Regions from separate parts of the Microbacterium sp. MEC084 genome, predicted to be linked through region 1. Evidence: predicted binding sites of a transcription regulator. Region 1 holds the regulator's gene; each other region holds the start of a gene.
What was found. The regulator HspR, encoded in region 1, represses chaperone genes until heat shock. The targets are predictions, from matches to a motif close to AAGTTGAGTCNNNNNGACTCAACTT.

Region 1 (4,245 bases):
GCGAGGGGGCTCGGCGCGTTTCGTCTCCGCTTCGCTCCGCTCAACGACCGGATGTCCCCCGGTCGTTGAGCGGAGCGAGCGCCAGCGAGCGGAGACGAAACGCCTGAAGCGCCCCTCGGCTCAGGCCGACTCGAGCACGACGACCGAGCGTGCCCCGATGCGGAACGTGCCGCCGGCGGGGTACACCGCCCCGACCGCGATCTCCGGGTCGGTCGACAGCGCCACGCGCCCCGCGGGCTCCCACTCCTGCATCGCGAGCGTGATGTCGACCGCGTGATCCGCCGCGTTGAACCACAGCAGGAACGACGCGTCCATCTGCTGCTCGCCGCGGGGTCCCGGCTCGCGCAGCGGCTTGCCCGACAGGAACATCCCGATCGTGCGCAGGTGGTGGTCGTGCCAGTCGGCACTGCGCATCGCGCGCCCGTCCGGGTGCATCCAGGCCAGGTCGTTCGGGCCGTCCTTGATGATGGGCCGCCCCTCGAACCAGTGGCGCTGCCTCAGGGCGGGGTGTTCGCGCCGCAGCTTGAGCGCGGCCTTCGTGATCTCATACACGTCGAGCCAGGCGTCATCCGGCCGCCAGTCGAGCCACGAGATCTCGTTGTCCTGGCAGTAGGCGTTGTTGTTGCCGCCCTGTGTGCGGCCGCGCTCGTCGCCCGCCGTGAGCATGGGCACGCCGTTGGACAGGCACAGCGTCACCATGAGGTTCGCGGCCTGGCGGCGACGCAGGGCGAGGATGTCCGGATCGTCCGTCTCGCCCTCGACGCCGTGGTTCCACGACCGGTTGTTGTCGGTGCCGTCGCGGTTGTCCTCGCCGTTGGCCTCGTTGTGCTTGTGGTCGTACGAGACCAGATCGCGCACCGTGAAGCCGTCGTGCGCCGTGATGAAGTTCACCGAGTTGTAGGCCGAGCGGCCGTCGTCCGCGTACAGGTCGCTGGAACCCGCGAGCCGGGTCGCGACGTCGCGGATGGGCGCGTGCCCGCGCCAGTAGTCCCGGATCGTGTCGCGGTACTTGTCGTTCCACTCGACCCACGGCGGCGGCATCTTGCCGACCAGGTAGCCGTCCATCGACGTGTCCCACGGCTCGGCGATCAGCTTGACGTGACGCAGGATCGGATCCTGATCGATCGCGATGAGCAGCGCGTTCTGGAAGTCGACGTCGTAGCCGGTGCGGGTGAGCGCCGACATCAGGTCGAATCGGAACCCGTCGACGTGCATCTCGGTCACCCAGTACCGCAGGGAGTCCAGGATGAGGCGCAGCGCGAGCGGGTTCCAGGTGTTCACCGTGTTGCCGCAGCCCGTGACGTCCCAGTACCGGTCGTCGAAGCCGCCGTCCTCGGCGATCACGCGCTTGTAGAAGCCGCGGTCGTCGAAGCCGCGGAACGACAGTGTCGGGCCGTTGGGGCCGGCCTCCGCCGTGTGGTTGTAGACCACGTCGAGGATGACCTCGATACCCGCCCGGTGCAGCGACTTGACCATGTGCTTGAACTCGGCGACCTGCTGCCCACGGTCGCCGGATGAGCTGTACGACGCATCGGGGGCGAAGTAGCACAGGGTGTTGTAGCCCCAGTAGTTCACGACCCCGCGCTCGAGCAGGGCCGGCTCCGAGAAGAACTGCTGCACCGGCAGCAGCTCGACCGCCGTGACGCCGAGGTCGCGCAGGTACTCGACCACGGCGGGCTCGGCGAGGCCCGCGTACGTGCCGCGCAGGTGCTCCGGGATCCGGTCGTGCAGCTTGGTGAAGCCCTTGACGTGGAGCTCGTAGATGACCGTGTCGCGCCAGCGGCGCTTCATCGGCGTGTCGCCCTCCCAGTCGAACGACGGATCCACGACCACGCTGCGCCCGGTGTAGCCGGCGGAGTCCGTGTCGTCGCGCACGGCCGGGTCGTCCTCGCGCGCTCCGTAGATGGGCTGCTCGGCGATGATCGTGCCGCTCGTCGCGAGCCCGTACGGGTCGAGCAGGAGCTTGTGGGGGTTGAACCGGAAGCCGTTGTCGGGATCCCACGGGCCGTCCACCCGGTAGCCGTACCGCTGGCCGGGCGCGATGTCGGGAAGGGCGCCGTGCCAGATGCCCTGCGAGTGCTCGGTCAGCTCGTACTGCCGCTCGGAGCCGTCGTCGTCGAACAGGCACAGCGTCACGCCGGTCGCGTTCGGCGAGTACACCGCGAAGTTCGTGGACTCGGGCGTCCACGTCGCGCCGAGCGGCCAGTTCCGACCGGGCCAGACCTTAGCGGTCTGACCCCAGCTCGTCCAGCTCTGAGGGCTCATCCCGCCCATTCTGCCCGCTCAGTGGAACCGCTCTCTCCACCGGCGCGCGAGATGCCGTCATCCGGATCGCGCGGCGCGCCAGTTCTGCGGCGGGTGCCACAGCACGAGCTCGGCGCTGCGACGCACGCGCGTCTCCGCCCGCAGCGTCACGACCGACCCGGTCGCCCCGGCCGCGAAGACGCGCGCGCCCGGGCGGCTCTCGATCTCGGCGCGCAGGCGGTGCTCGAGCTCGGCGACGCGGCGCCGCAGGTCGCGCACCTCGTCCTCGAGGTCCAGCACGCGCGCGATCGCCGCGAGGCTCATCCCCTCGCCCGACAGCTTGGCGACCTCGCGCAGCTGCTGGATGTTGCGCGCCGAGTACCGGCGCGACCCTCCGCGCGTGCGGCTGGGGACGACGAGCCCGATGCGGTCGTACTGCCGCAGCGTCTGGGGGTGCATCCCCGCCAGCTCCGCGGCGACGGCGATCGCGAAGACGGGCGCGTCCTCATCCACGTCGTACGTGTCGCTCATCCGTCCCACCTCCTCGCTGTCCTCGCCGTGTCTCACTTCGTGCCGGAATCCGGGCCGGATTCCGGCACGAAGTGAGACATCCTCCTCAGGCTATGAGCCCTGTGCCTTGGCCATGATCTCGGCGCGCGGGTTGCCCTGCGGGCCGACCTCGACGAAGCGCTCGAGCGCCTCGCGCGCGGCGTCGTCGAGGTGCGAGGGCACCACGACCTGGACCTCGGCGAGCAGGTCGCCGGTGCCCTTCTGCGTCGTGATCCCCCGACCCTTGACGCGCAGCACGCGCCCCGACGGGGTGCCGGGGGCGACGCGCAGCTTGACCGGCTCGCCGCCGAGCGTCGGCACCTCGATCGTCGCCCCGAGGGCGGCCTCCGCAAACGTCACCGGCACCACGACGCGGAGGTTGAGGCCCTCGCGCTTGAACACCGGATGCGGCCGCACCGCGACCTCGACGACGATGTCGCCGTTCTCGCCGCCGTCGGGCGACGGGCGCCCCTTGCCGCGCAGGCGGATCTTCTGCCCGTCCGCGACGCCGGCCGGGATCTTGATCTTGAACGGCTTGCCGTCCTCGCTCTGCAGCGTGATCGTCTCGCCCTTGGCCGCGGTGATGAAGTCGATCGTGGTGCGCGCGCGGACGTCGGCGCCCTTGTGAGGCCCGCCGTAGCCGCGGAAGCCTCCCGAGGGCTGGCCGAATCCGCCCGTGCCGAACCGGCCGCCGCCGCCCTGGTTGAACATCGCGAAGATGTCGTCGAAGTCGGCGGCCGACCCGCGGTTCTGCGTGAACATGCTGAACACATCGTCGAAGCCGCCGGCCGAGCCGCCGCCCGCCGTGAAGCGCGCGCCCGAGCCCATGGCGCGGATCTGGTCGTACTCCTCGCGCTGGGCCGGGTCGGACAGCACCGAGTACGCCTCGCTGATCTCCTTGAACTTCGCCTCGGCGGCGGTGTCGCCGGGCTTGGAGTCCGGGTGATACTGCCGCGCGAGCTTGCGGTAGACCTTCTTCAGCTCGGCGGCGCTGACGTCCTTCGACACCCCCAGGACCTTGTAGAAGTCCTTCTCGAACCAGTCCTGACTGGCCATCGGCGCCTCGCTTACTCTGCCGGCACCGCGACGACGACCTTCGCCGGACGCAGTTCGACGTCGCCCAGGCGGTAGCCGACCTCGACGACCTCGAGCACGGTGGTCTCGGTCGCGCCGGGCGTCGGCTGCTGGAAGATCGCCTCGTGGTGCTGCGGGTCGAAGGCCTCGCCGGCCTCGCCGAACGCGATCACGCCGAGGCGCTCGGCCACGCCGCGCACCTTCTCGGCGATCGCGGCGAAGGGCGTGCCCTCCGCGAGGTCGCCGTGCTTCTCGGCGCGGGCGAGGTCGTCGAGCACGGGCAGCAGGCCGCGGGCGGCCTCTCCCTTCGCGCGGGCGACCTCGACGTGGCGCTGGTCCTCGGTGCGACGCCGGTAGTTGGCGTACTCCGCCTGGAGG
Region 2 (4,245 bases), on a different contig from region 1:
TCGCTGATCTGCGCTTTCCGGCCCGGTGAATGTCGGTGGCCCGGAGGAGAATCGGGCCATGACGACACAGGCGACTTCGACCCGGTGGGCTCCCACCCCGGCCGAACGCGCCCGCACGTCGGAGCTCGTCGACGATTACCTGGAGCAGCAGGTCATCATCGCCCAGGCCCATGCCCGGCAGGCGCGGATCCTCGCCGAGGGCCGCGCGATCGCCGAAGCCCAGACCCGCCGGGGTGGGACGGGTTCGGAGTTCGAGCACCCGCTGAGGTCCATGGCCGCCGAGTTCGCGGTCGCCGGGCGGATGTCAGACCGCACGATCCGGGCCCGGATGGAGTGGGCGGTCGACCTCGTCGACGGGTTCCCGGCCACGTTCGCCCTGTTCGAGGAGGGCCGGATCAGCGAGGGCCATGTCCGCGCGATCGTCGACGCCGGGTCACGGCTGGACGACGAGGACGCTCGCGCCGAGTTCGAGCGGATCATCCTGCCCCGCGCGGTGAAGCTCACCGCCGGGCAGCTCGGGTCGGTCGCACGGAAGCTCGCCGATGACATCGAGCCGCTGCCGCTGGAGGAGCGGCACGAGGAGGCCATGGCCGACCGCTCCGTCCGCGTGGCTCCGCTTCCGGACGGGATGGGCGAGTTGACCTACATCGGTCCGGCGGTGATGGTGTACGCGATGCACGACCGGGCGACTCAGATGGCGCGCACGATCCACCGCACCAAGGACGGGACCGACGACCGCACCCTGGATCAGATCCGGGCGGACGTGTTCGCCGAGATCGCCCTCGCCGGGCTCCCCACGGCGGATTTGATCGACCAGCAGGGCGGGGATGCCCTGACGAAGATCAAGGCGACGGTGCAGGTCACGGTCCCGTGGCAGTCACTGACCGGCGTCGGCGACGAGTCGGCGTTCCTCGCCGGGTACGGCCCCATCCCCGCGGAGGCCGCGCGCCGCCTGGCCGGGGAGGCCGCGACGTGGATCCGTTTGTTCCAGGATCCCGACACCGGGTGCCTGAGAACGGTCGACACCTACACGCCCACGAAAGCGCAGCGCCGCTTCCTCATCGCCCGGGACGAGCACTGCCGCTTCCCCGGCTGCCGGCAACCCGCGATCCGGTGCGAGGACGACCACACCATCCCGTACTCCCACGGCGGTCCGACGGACGTCCGCAACCTCGCCAACCTGTGCCGCGCCCACCACGTCCTGAAACACAACTCGAACTGGGACTTCAGACACGGCCCGGGCGGGGTGATGGAGGTCATCAGCCCCACCGGCAGGGCCGTCAAGCACAAACCCACCCCGGTGGTCCGATTCGAGGCATCAGCGGAGATCGCCCGCCCCGACTTCGGCTCAGACCCGCCGCCCTTCTGAAGGTGGTGTCGATCAGGCGCGGCGCGGTGAGGGGAGCGTGGTCGCCTCGCCGACGACGTGGCGCGCGAGGAGCGCGGCGCCGGCGACGGCTGCGGGCATCACCACGATGGCGGCGAGCGGCACGAGGAAGCACACGTGCACCGCGACCCCGAAGCCCAACACGCGGGCGCGGTGCGCGCGCAGCAGGCGCGCGCGGGCCGAGGCGTCGAGGCCCCGCGCGGTGAGCCCGTGAGAGGCGAGTTCGTCGGCCAGCACGCGGCCGTTGAGCAGTGCGCCCACGACGGCGCCCGCGGGGCCGCCGACGACCGGCACGAGGGCCACAGCGCCCGCGCCCAGTGCGGCGAGCACGCCCTTCCCGAACAGCCCCAGGCCGTCGGCGACCGAGGCGAGGAAGCCGTATGGCGTCTCGGGCACCGCGCCGCCGATCTCCCGCTCGACCGAGCGCCAGATCCGGTCGTAGAACGACTCGCCCACCACGAGGGTGAGCGCGGTGAACGTCGCGATCGAGAGCACGACCGCGCCGCCGAACAGCGCGATCCCGATCACCGTGCGGAAGAGCCCGGCCCACGCCTCGCCCCAGCCGTCGGCGAACGGCGTGATCAGCTCGACGAAGCCGGCAAGCGCGAATCCCAGGGCGACGAGCGCGCCGGTCAGCAGCGCCCCGACGATCGCTGCCGGGACGAGGCCCGCCGCCATGACGCCGGGTCTGCGGCGCCACCATCGGAAGCCGTCGACGAGCGTCTTCACACCCCGCCAGAACTCGCGCACGAGCCCAGGCTAGGCCAAGCCGGCAGAGCGGCGCCGGGAATAACCCGGGGTGACCGTGGTTGAAGTTGATATCAGTCGGCTCAAGTTCTTAGGCTTGATACGACATCACGCAACTTCACGTCCATCGAGGAGATCCGCGATGCCCGACAACACGTTCCCTCTGGGCGGCCCGAGCGCCTTCGACGAGTTCCTCGCCCGCTACCTGCAGGGCGAGCGCGCCCGTGCCGCGCGGTCGCTCGACCTGGCCCGCTACCTCAGCGCGCGCACGCAAGAGCTGCTGCAGCGCGCCGGGCGCTACGCCCTCGAGCGCGGACAGCACGAGCTCGACGCGCTCCACGTGCTGCGCGTGCTGATCGAGGACCCCACGGTCGCGTCGGCCGTCACGCGCATCGGCGCCGACCCCTCGGCGGTGGCCTCTGCGGCGGAGATGCGACTGCCGGCCGCCAGCGAGGCGGCCGACGCCGAAGCCGCCGTCGTGACGCCCGCCGTGCAGCGCGCGCTGTTCCACGCGTTCCAGGTGGCCCGGGCGTCGGGATCGACGTACATCGACCCCGAGCACGTCTTCTTCGCGCTCGTGCTGGCGCAGGACACCCCGGCCGGCCAGATCCTGACCGCGGCCGGGATCACCGCGGAGGCCCTCACGCAGGGGATGCGCGAGGCGATCGCGGCCGGCGAGACCGAGACCCGCACGGAGACCCCGGAGCCGCGGCAGCCGGGCGGCATGCTCGACACCTACGGCACCGACCTCACGGCGCGCGCCCGGGACGGGCTCCTCGACCCCGTGATCGGCCGCGCATCCGAGATCGAGCAGACGATCGAGATCCTGTCGCGCCGCACCAAGAACAACCCCGTGCTCGTCGGCGAGGCCGGCGTCGGCAAGACCGCGATCGTGGAGGGCCTGGCGCGCGCGATCGTCGCGGGCGAAGTGCCCGTGCAGCTGCGGGGCAAGCGCGTGATCGCGCTCGACCTCCCCGCCATGCTCGCCGGCACGCGCTACCGCGGCGACTTCGAGGAGCGCCTGACCAAGACGATGGAGGAGGTCGCCGAGCAGCGCGACGAGATCATCCTGTTCGTCGATGAGATCCACACGGTCGTCGGCGCCGGGGGCGGCGGCGAGGGCGCCATGGACGCGGGCAACATCCTGAAGCCCCGCCTCGCGCGCGGCGAGCTGCACCTCGTCGGCGCGACGACGCTGAAGGAGTACCGCACGATCGAGAAGGACGCCGCGCTCGAGCGCCGTTTCCAGCCGGTGCGCGTGGGGGAGCCCTCGATCGAGGACGCGATCGAGATCCTGCGCGGCCTGCGCCCGGCGTACGAGGAGCACCACCGCGTGAGCTACACCGACGAGGCTCTGCGCGCGGCCGTCGAGCTCGGCGACCGCTACCTCACGGAGCGCGTGCTGCCGGACAAGGCGATCGACCTGATCGACCAGGCCGGTGCGCGCCTTCGGCTGCGTCTGGGCGCCCCGACCGACGTGAGCGCGCTCATGGAGAAGCTCACCACGCTCGAGGCCGAGAAGAACGCCGCGGTGGCCGCCGAGCGCTACGAGGAGGCGCTGCGCCTGCGCGATGAGATCGCCGAGGTCCAGCACCGGATCGACGAGGCGTCAGGCCAGGGCGGCACGCGGGCGGTCGTGGACGAGGCCGAGATCGCCGCGGTCGTGAGCCGCGCCACGGGCATCCCCGCCTCGCGCCTGACGGAGACCGAGCGCGAGCGCCTCGCCGCGCTCGAGGACGAGCTGCACCGGCGCGTGATCGGGCAGGACGACGCGGTGACCGCGGTCGCGAAGGCCGTGCGCCGCAGCCGCACCGGCATGGGCGACGCGCGGCGCCCCGTCGGCTCGTTCCTGTTCCTGGGGCCGACCGGCGTCGGCAAGACCGAGCTGGCCAAGGCGCTCGCGGCGAGCCTGTTCGACGACGAGGGCGCGATCATCCGGTTCGACATGAGCGAGTTCGGCGAGCGTCACACGGTCGCCCGCCTTGTGGGCGCCCCTCCCGGCTACGTCGGCTACGACGAGGCCGGGCAGCTGACGGAGCGCGTGCGCCGCAACCCGTACTCGATCGTGCTGTTCGACGAGATCGAGAAGGCGCACCCCGACGTGTTCAACC
Region 3 (4,245 bases), on a different contig from region 1:
ATCGTGATGTTCGCGGACCAGCACGTCGAGACGCTCGGCGGCGCCCAGGTCTCGATGCGGCTGCAGCGACGCTTCCTGGAGCGCGCCGGTCACACCGTGACCGTCGTCGCGCCGCGCCGGCACGGGGCGCGCGCCGCGATCAACCCGGATGACCCCGGCTACCTGGACGTGCCGTCCATCCCCGTCACGGCCGACCGCGAGTACGGCTTCTCGTGGCCGGGCCGCCGGGCCGACGCTCTGATCGATCGCGGGATGCAGGCGCGCCCCGCGGTCGACCTCGTGCACGTGCAGGCGGACTTCTGGGCCGGATTCCTCGGCTACCGCTTCGCGGCCCGGCATGGGCTCCCGGCTGTACACACGATGCACAACCACGTCGACGCCGGGCTGGCCGCCAACACCCCGACGCCCGGTGCGGTGCTGTGGGCGCTCAACGCGTGGCGACGCGTGGCCCTGCGGGGTCTGCCGGGCGGAGCCGTCCGCGGCTGGGACGCGTGGGCGCACCTGCGGGGGCTCGCGATCGGGGCCGCGGCCGTGACCGCGCCCTCGTCGCACTTCGCGCGCCGCCTCGAGCGGCATGGTGTGTTCGACCCGGTCGACGTGGTCTGGAACGGCATCGACGACGAGCTGCTCGACGCGGTGCTGGCCGACGTCCCGGCCGAGCGCCGCCCCGGCCCGCCGCGGTTCGTGTGGCTGGGCCGGATGAGCCCCGAGAAGCGGCTGCTGCCGTTCCTGGAGGCCGTGGCCGAGGCGGGCGTGACGTGCGAGGTCGAGGTGATCGGCGGCGGCGCGCAGCTCGCGCCCGCGCGCCGGCTGGTCGCCCGCCGCGGGCTCGAGCGCACCGTGCGCTTCGCCGGCCGGATGCCCTACGAGCAGGTGCTGCACCGTCTCGCGGACGCCGACGCGCTCGTGCAGACGTCGATCGGCTTCGAGACGCAGGGCATGACGCCGTTCGAGGCGGCGTCGCTGGGCACGCCGTCCGTCGTGAGCGACCCGGACATCGCCGCCGAGCTCGGCGCCGGCGTGTGGCGCGCGGACTCCCCCGCGGACGAGCCGGGACGCGTGCGCGGCCTCGCGGCCGCGCTGCGACGGGCCGCGGCCGACATCGAGGCCGGCACCGCTCCTCTGCCGGACCCGGGCATCGGCGCGGAGTTCCGGCAGTCGTCGCGCACGGCGGCGATGCTCGCGATCTACGACCGCGTGGTCTCCCCCGCTCGTTGAGCGGAGCTCCGCTCGACGGCCGGCGTCAGGGAAGGCGGGAGGGGTCGGTGCGGACCCGGCCGTAGCCGTCGACGCGCACCTCGTGCACGGTGGCGGCGATGCCGAGCAGCCCGAGAGCTGTGACGAGGATCAGGATCATCATGGCAGTCATCCTGCGCTTGCAAAGATCCTGCCAACAGTGGCAGGATCGACACAACTCGCAGTAATACTGCCAACAAGGAGGCCGGTGTGAGGACCGTCGCATGCATCGTGCAGGAGGGCTTCGCGCCCTTCGAGTTCGGCGTCGCGTGCGAGGCCTTCGGCCTCGACCGCTCGGACGACGGGATCGAGTCGTTCGACTTCCGCATCGTGACGCCCGATCCGGGGCCCGTCACCTCGAACCTCGGCTTCTCGATCAACGTCGCCGACGACCTGAGCTTCGCCGAGACCGCCGACATCGTGGTCGTCTCCACCCAGCCGCGATCGGCGTGGGGCCGGATCGACACGCGCGTGGCCGCGGTCATCCGGTCGGCGGTCGAGCGCGACGCGTGGCTGCTCAGCGTCTGCAGCGGCGCGTTCGTGCTGGCCGCGGCCGGCGTGCTCGACGGGCGACGAGCGACCACGCACTGGATGTACTCCGACGCCATGGCACGCATGTATCCGCGGATCGACGTCGATCCCGACGTCCTCTACGTGCAGGACGGCCACATCATCACGAGCGCCGGGACGGCGGCGGGGCTCGACGCGTGCCTGCACCTGCTGCGCCAGGAGCTGGGCGCCGAGGCGACCAATCGCATCGCGCGCCGGATGGTCGTCGCGCCGCAGCGCGACGGCGGCCAGGCGCAGTTCATCGACCGGCCCCTTCCGGAGTCCGCGGGCCTCTCGCTCGCGCCGGTGGCCGACTGGGCGCTCGAGAACCTGGACCGCGAGCTGACGGTGGAGCTGCTCGCCGCGCGGGCGCACATGTCGCCGCGCACGTTCGCTCGTCGCTTCAAGGCCGACTACGGCACGACCCCGGCGGCGTGGCTCGCGCGGCAGCGGATCATCCAGGCCCAGCGCCTGCTGGAGCGCACAGAGTGGGGCCTCGATCGGATCGCCGACGAGTGCGGCTTCGGATCGGCGGCCGTGCTGCGGCAGAACTTCGCGCGCGTCCTGGGCATCACGCCGACCGCGTACCGCGCGCGCTTCGCGTGCTCGACCGCGCCGATGGCCGACACCGCCGCCTGAGGCCGGCCGTCACAGCAGCAGGATGCCGAGCGTGGCGCCGCCCACCAGGCCGGTGAGCAGCGCGACGAGCGAGGCGCGCCGCGCCGTGGGGAAGCACGCGCCGATCGCGCCGAGCACCGCGGCGGCCGCGCCCGCCGGCACGCCGATCCCGAGGCTGAACGCGGGCGGCTCGGCGGCGCGACCGGACATCATGACGCCTACGGTGACTGCGAGGACGATCACGGCGACGGCGGCGCCCGCGAGCGCGAGCGCGGCGATCGTCCGGTGCGCCGCCGCGGCGGCCCGGGTCGGGGTCGCGGCACGGTGGGACGGGGCCTGGCCGGAGGACATCCCTCCCAGCCTGCCGGGGCGGGGCGCCCGCGTCTGTCGCCCATTCGGGTGACAAGCGGGGTGGGGTCCCGCGCACCTCGGGCTACCCGGCGCGGGTCGGGCGCTGGTAAACTAGAGCGCAGACGACTCAACTTTGTCGACGAGTTTCGGGAGGCGACATGGCAGACCAGCCGCAGGAGGACCAGCGCAGCGCGCTCGAGCAGTTCGGCATCGACCTGACCGAGCGCGCCCGGCAGGGCAAGCTCGACCCCGTGATCGGGCGGGACAGCGAGATCCGGCGCGTGAGCCAGGTGCTCACGCGCCGCACCAAGAACAACCCGGTGCTGATCGGCGAGCCCGGCGTCGGCAAGACCGCCGTCGTCGAGGGCCTCGCGCAGCGCATCGTGGCGGGCGACGTCGCCGAGAGCCTCAAGGACAAGCGCCTGGTCAGCCTCGACATGTCGGCGCTCGTGGCCGGTGCCATGTACCGCGGCCAGTTCGAGGAGCGCCTCAAGAACGTCCTGAAGGAGATCACCGAGTCCGAGGGCCGGATCATCACCTTCATCGACGAGCTGCACGTGCTGATGGGCGCGGGCGGCGGCGAGGGCTCGGTCGCGGCGTCGAACATGCTGAAGCCCATGCTGGCCCGCGGCGAGCTGCGCCTGATCGGCGCGACCACGCTCAACGAGTACCGCGAGTTCATCGAGAAGGACGCCGCGCTGGAGCGCCGCTTCCAGCAGGTGTACGTGGGCGAGCCGAGCGTCGAGGACACCGTCGCGATCCTGCGCGGACTGAAGGGCCGCTACGAGGCGCACCACGGCGTCACCATCAGCGACAGCGCGCTCGTGGCCGCCGCCGCGCTGAGCAACCGGTACATCCCGAGCCGGCAGCTGCCCGACAAGGCGATCGACCTGATCGACGAGGCCATGAGCCGCCTCAAGATGGAGATCGACTCCTCCCCCGTCGAGATCGACCAGCTCAAGCGCCAGGTCGACCGCATGCGCCTCGAGGAGCTGGCGCTGAAGAAGGAGAAGGACGCCGCCTCGAAGGAGCGCCTCGGCAGGCTGCGCGAGCAGATGGCCGAGGCCGAGGCGGAGCTGGCCGAGCTGGAGGCGCGCTGGGCGCGCGAGCGCGGCGGCCTGAACCTCGTCGGCGACCTCAAGAAGCGCCTCGACGAGGCCGTCACCGAGCGCGACCGCGCGCTGCGCGAGGCGGACTACGCCAAGGCGTCGAAGCTGCAGTACGAGACCATCAAGCAGCTGGAGGCGCAGCTCGCCGAGGCCGAGCAGCAGGCCGAGGCGGCCAAGGACGAGCCCCGGATGGTGAACGAGCAGGTCACGGAGGACGACATCGCGGCCGTGATCTCGGCCTGGACGGGCATCCCGGTCGGGCGCCTGCTGCAGGGCGAGACCGAGAAGCTGCTGCACCTCGAGTCGGAGCTCGGCCGCCGCCTGATCGGGCAGAAGGAGGCCGTGAAGGCCGTGTCGGATGCCGTCCGCCGCTCGCGCGCCG

Region 2: B5M43_RS08850 (ATP-dependent Clp protease ATP-binding subunit) is a predicted target of HspR. The motif match lies at 2,200-2,224, and genes of this name have one in related genera.
Region 3: B5M43_RS09535 (ATP-dependent Clp protease ATP-binding subunit) is a predicted target of HspR. The motif match lies at 2,864-2,888, and genes of this name have one in related genera.

Annotation. Positions count from the first base shown of each region.
Region 1 covers NZ_MYFP02000002.1:170,963-175,207, forward strand. Annotated here, with positions in the region: gene glgX (glycogen debranching protein GlgX) at 121-2,265, opposite strand; gene B5M43_RS03440 (heat shock protein transcriptional repressor HspR) at 2,323-2,775, opposite strand; gene B5M43_RS03445 (DnaJ C-terminal domain-containing protein) at 2,866-3,849, opposite strand; gene B5M43_RS03450 (nucleotide exchange factor GrpE) at 3,861-4,245, opposite strand, start outside.
Region 2 covers NZ_MYFP02000008.1:24,048-28,292, reverse strand. Annotated here, with positions in the region: gene B5M43_RS08860 (HNH endonuclease signature motif containing protein) at 59-1,369, shown strand; gene B5M43_RS08855 (EI24 domain-containing protein) at 1,382-2,137, opposite strand; gene B5M43_RS08850 (ATP-dependent Clp protease ATP-binding subunit) at 2,277-4,245, shown strand, end outside.
Region 3 covers NZ_MYFP02000009.1:78,660-82,904, reverse strand. Annotated here, with positions in the region: gene B5M43_RS09550 (glycosyltransferase) at 1-1,218, shown strand, start outside; gene B5M43_RS09545 (GlxA family transcriptional regulator) at 1,447-2,424, shown strand; gene B5M43_RS09540 (hypothetical protein) at 2,434-2,754, opposite strand; gene B5M43_RS09535 (ATP-dependent Clp protease ATP-binding subunit) at 2,913-4,245, shown strand, end outside.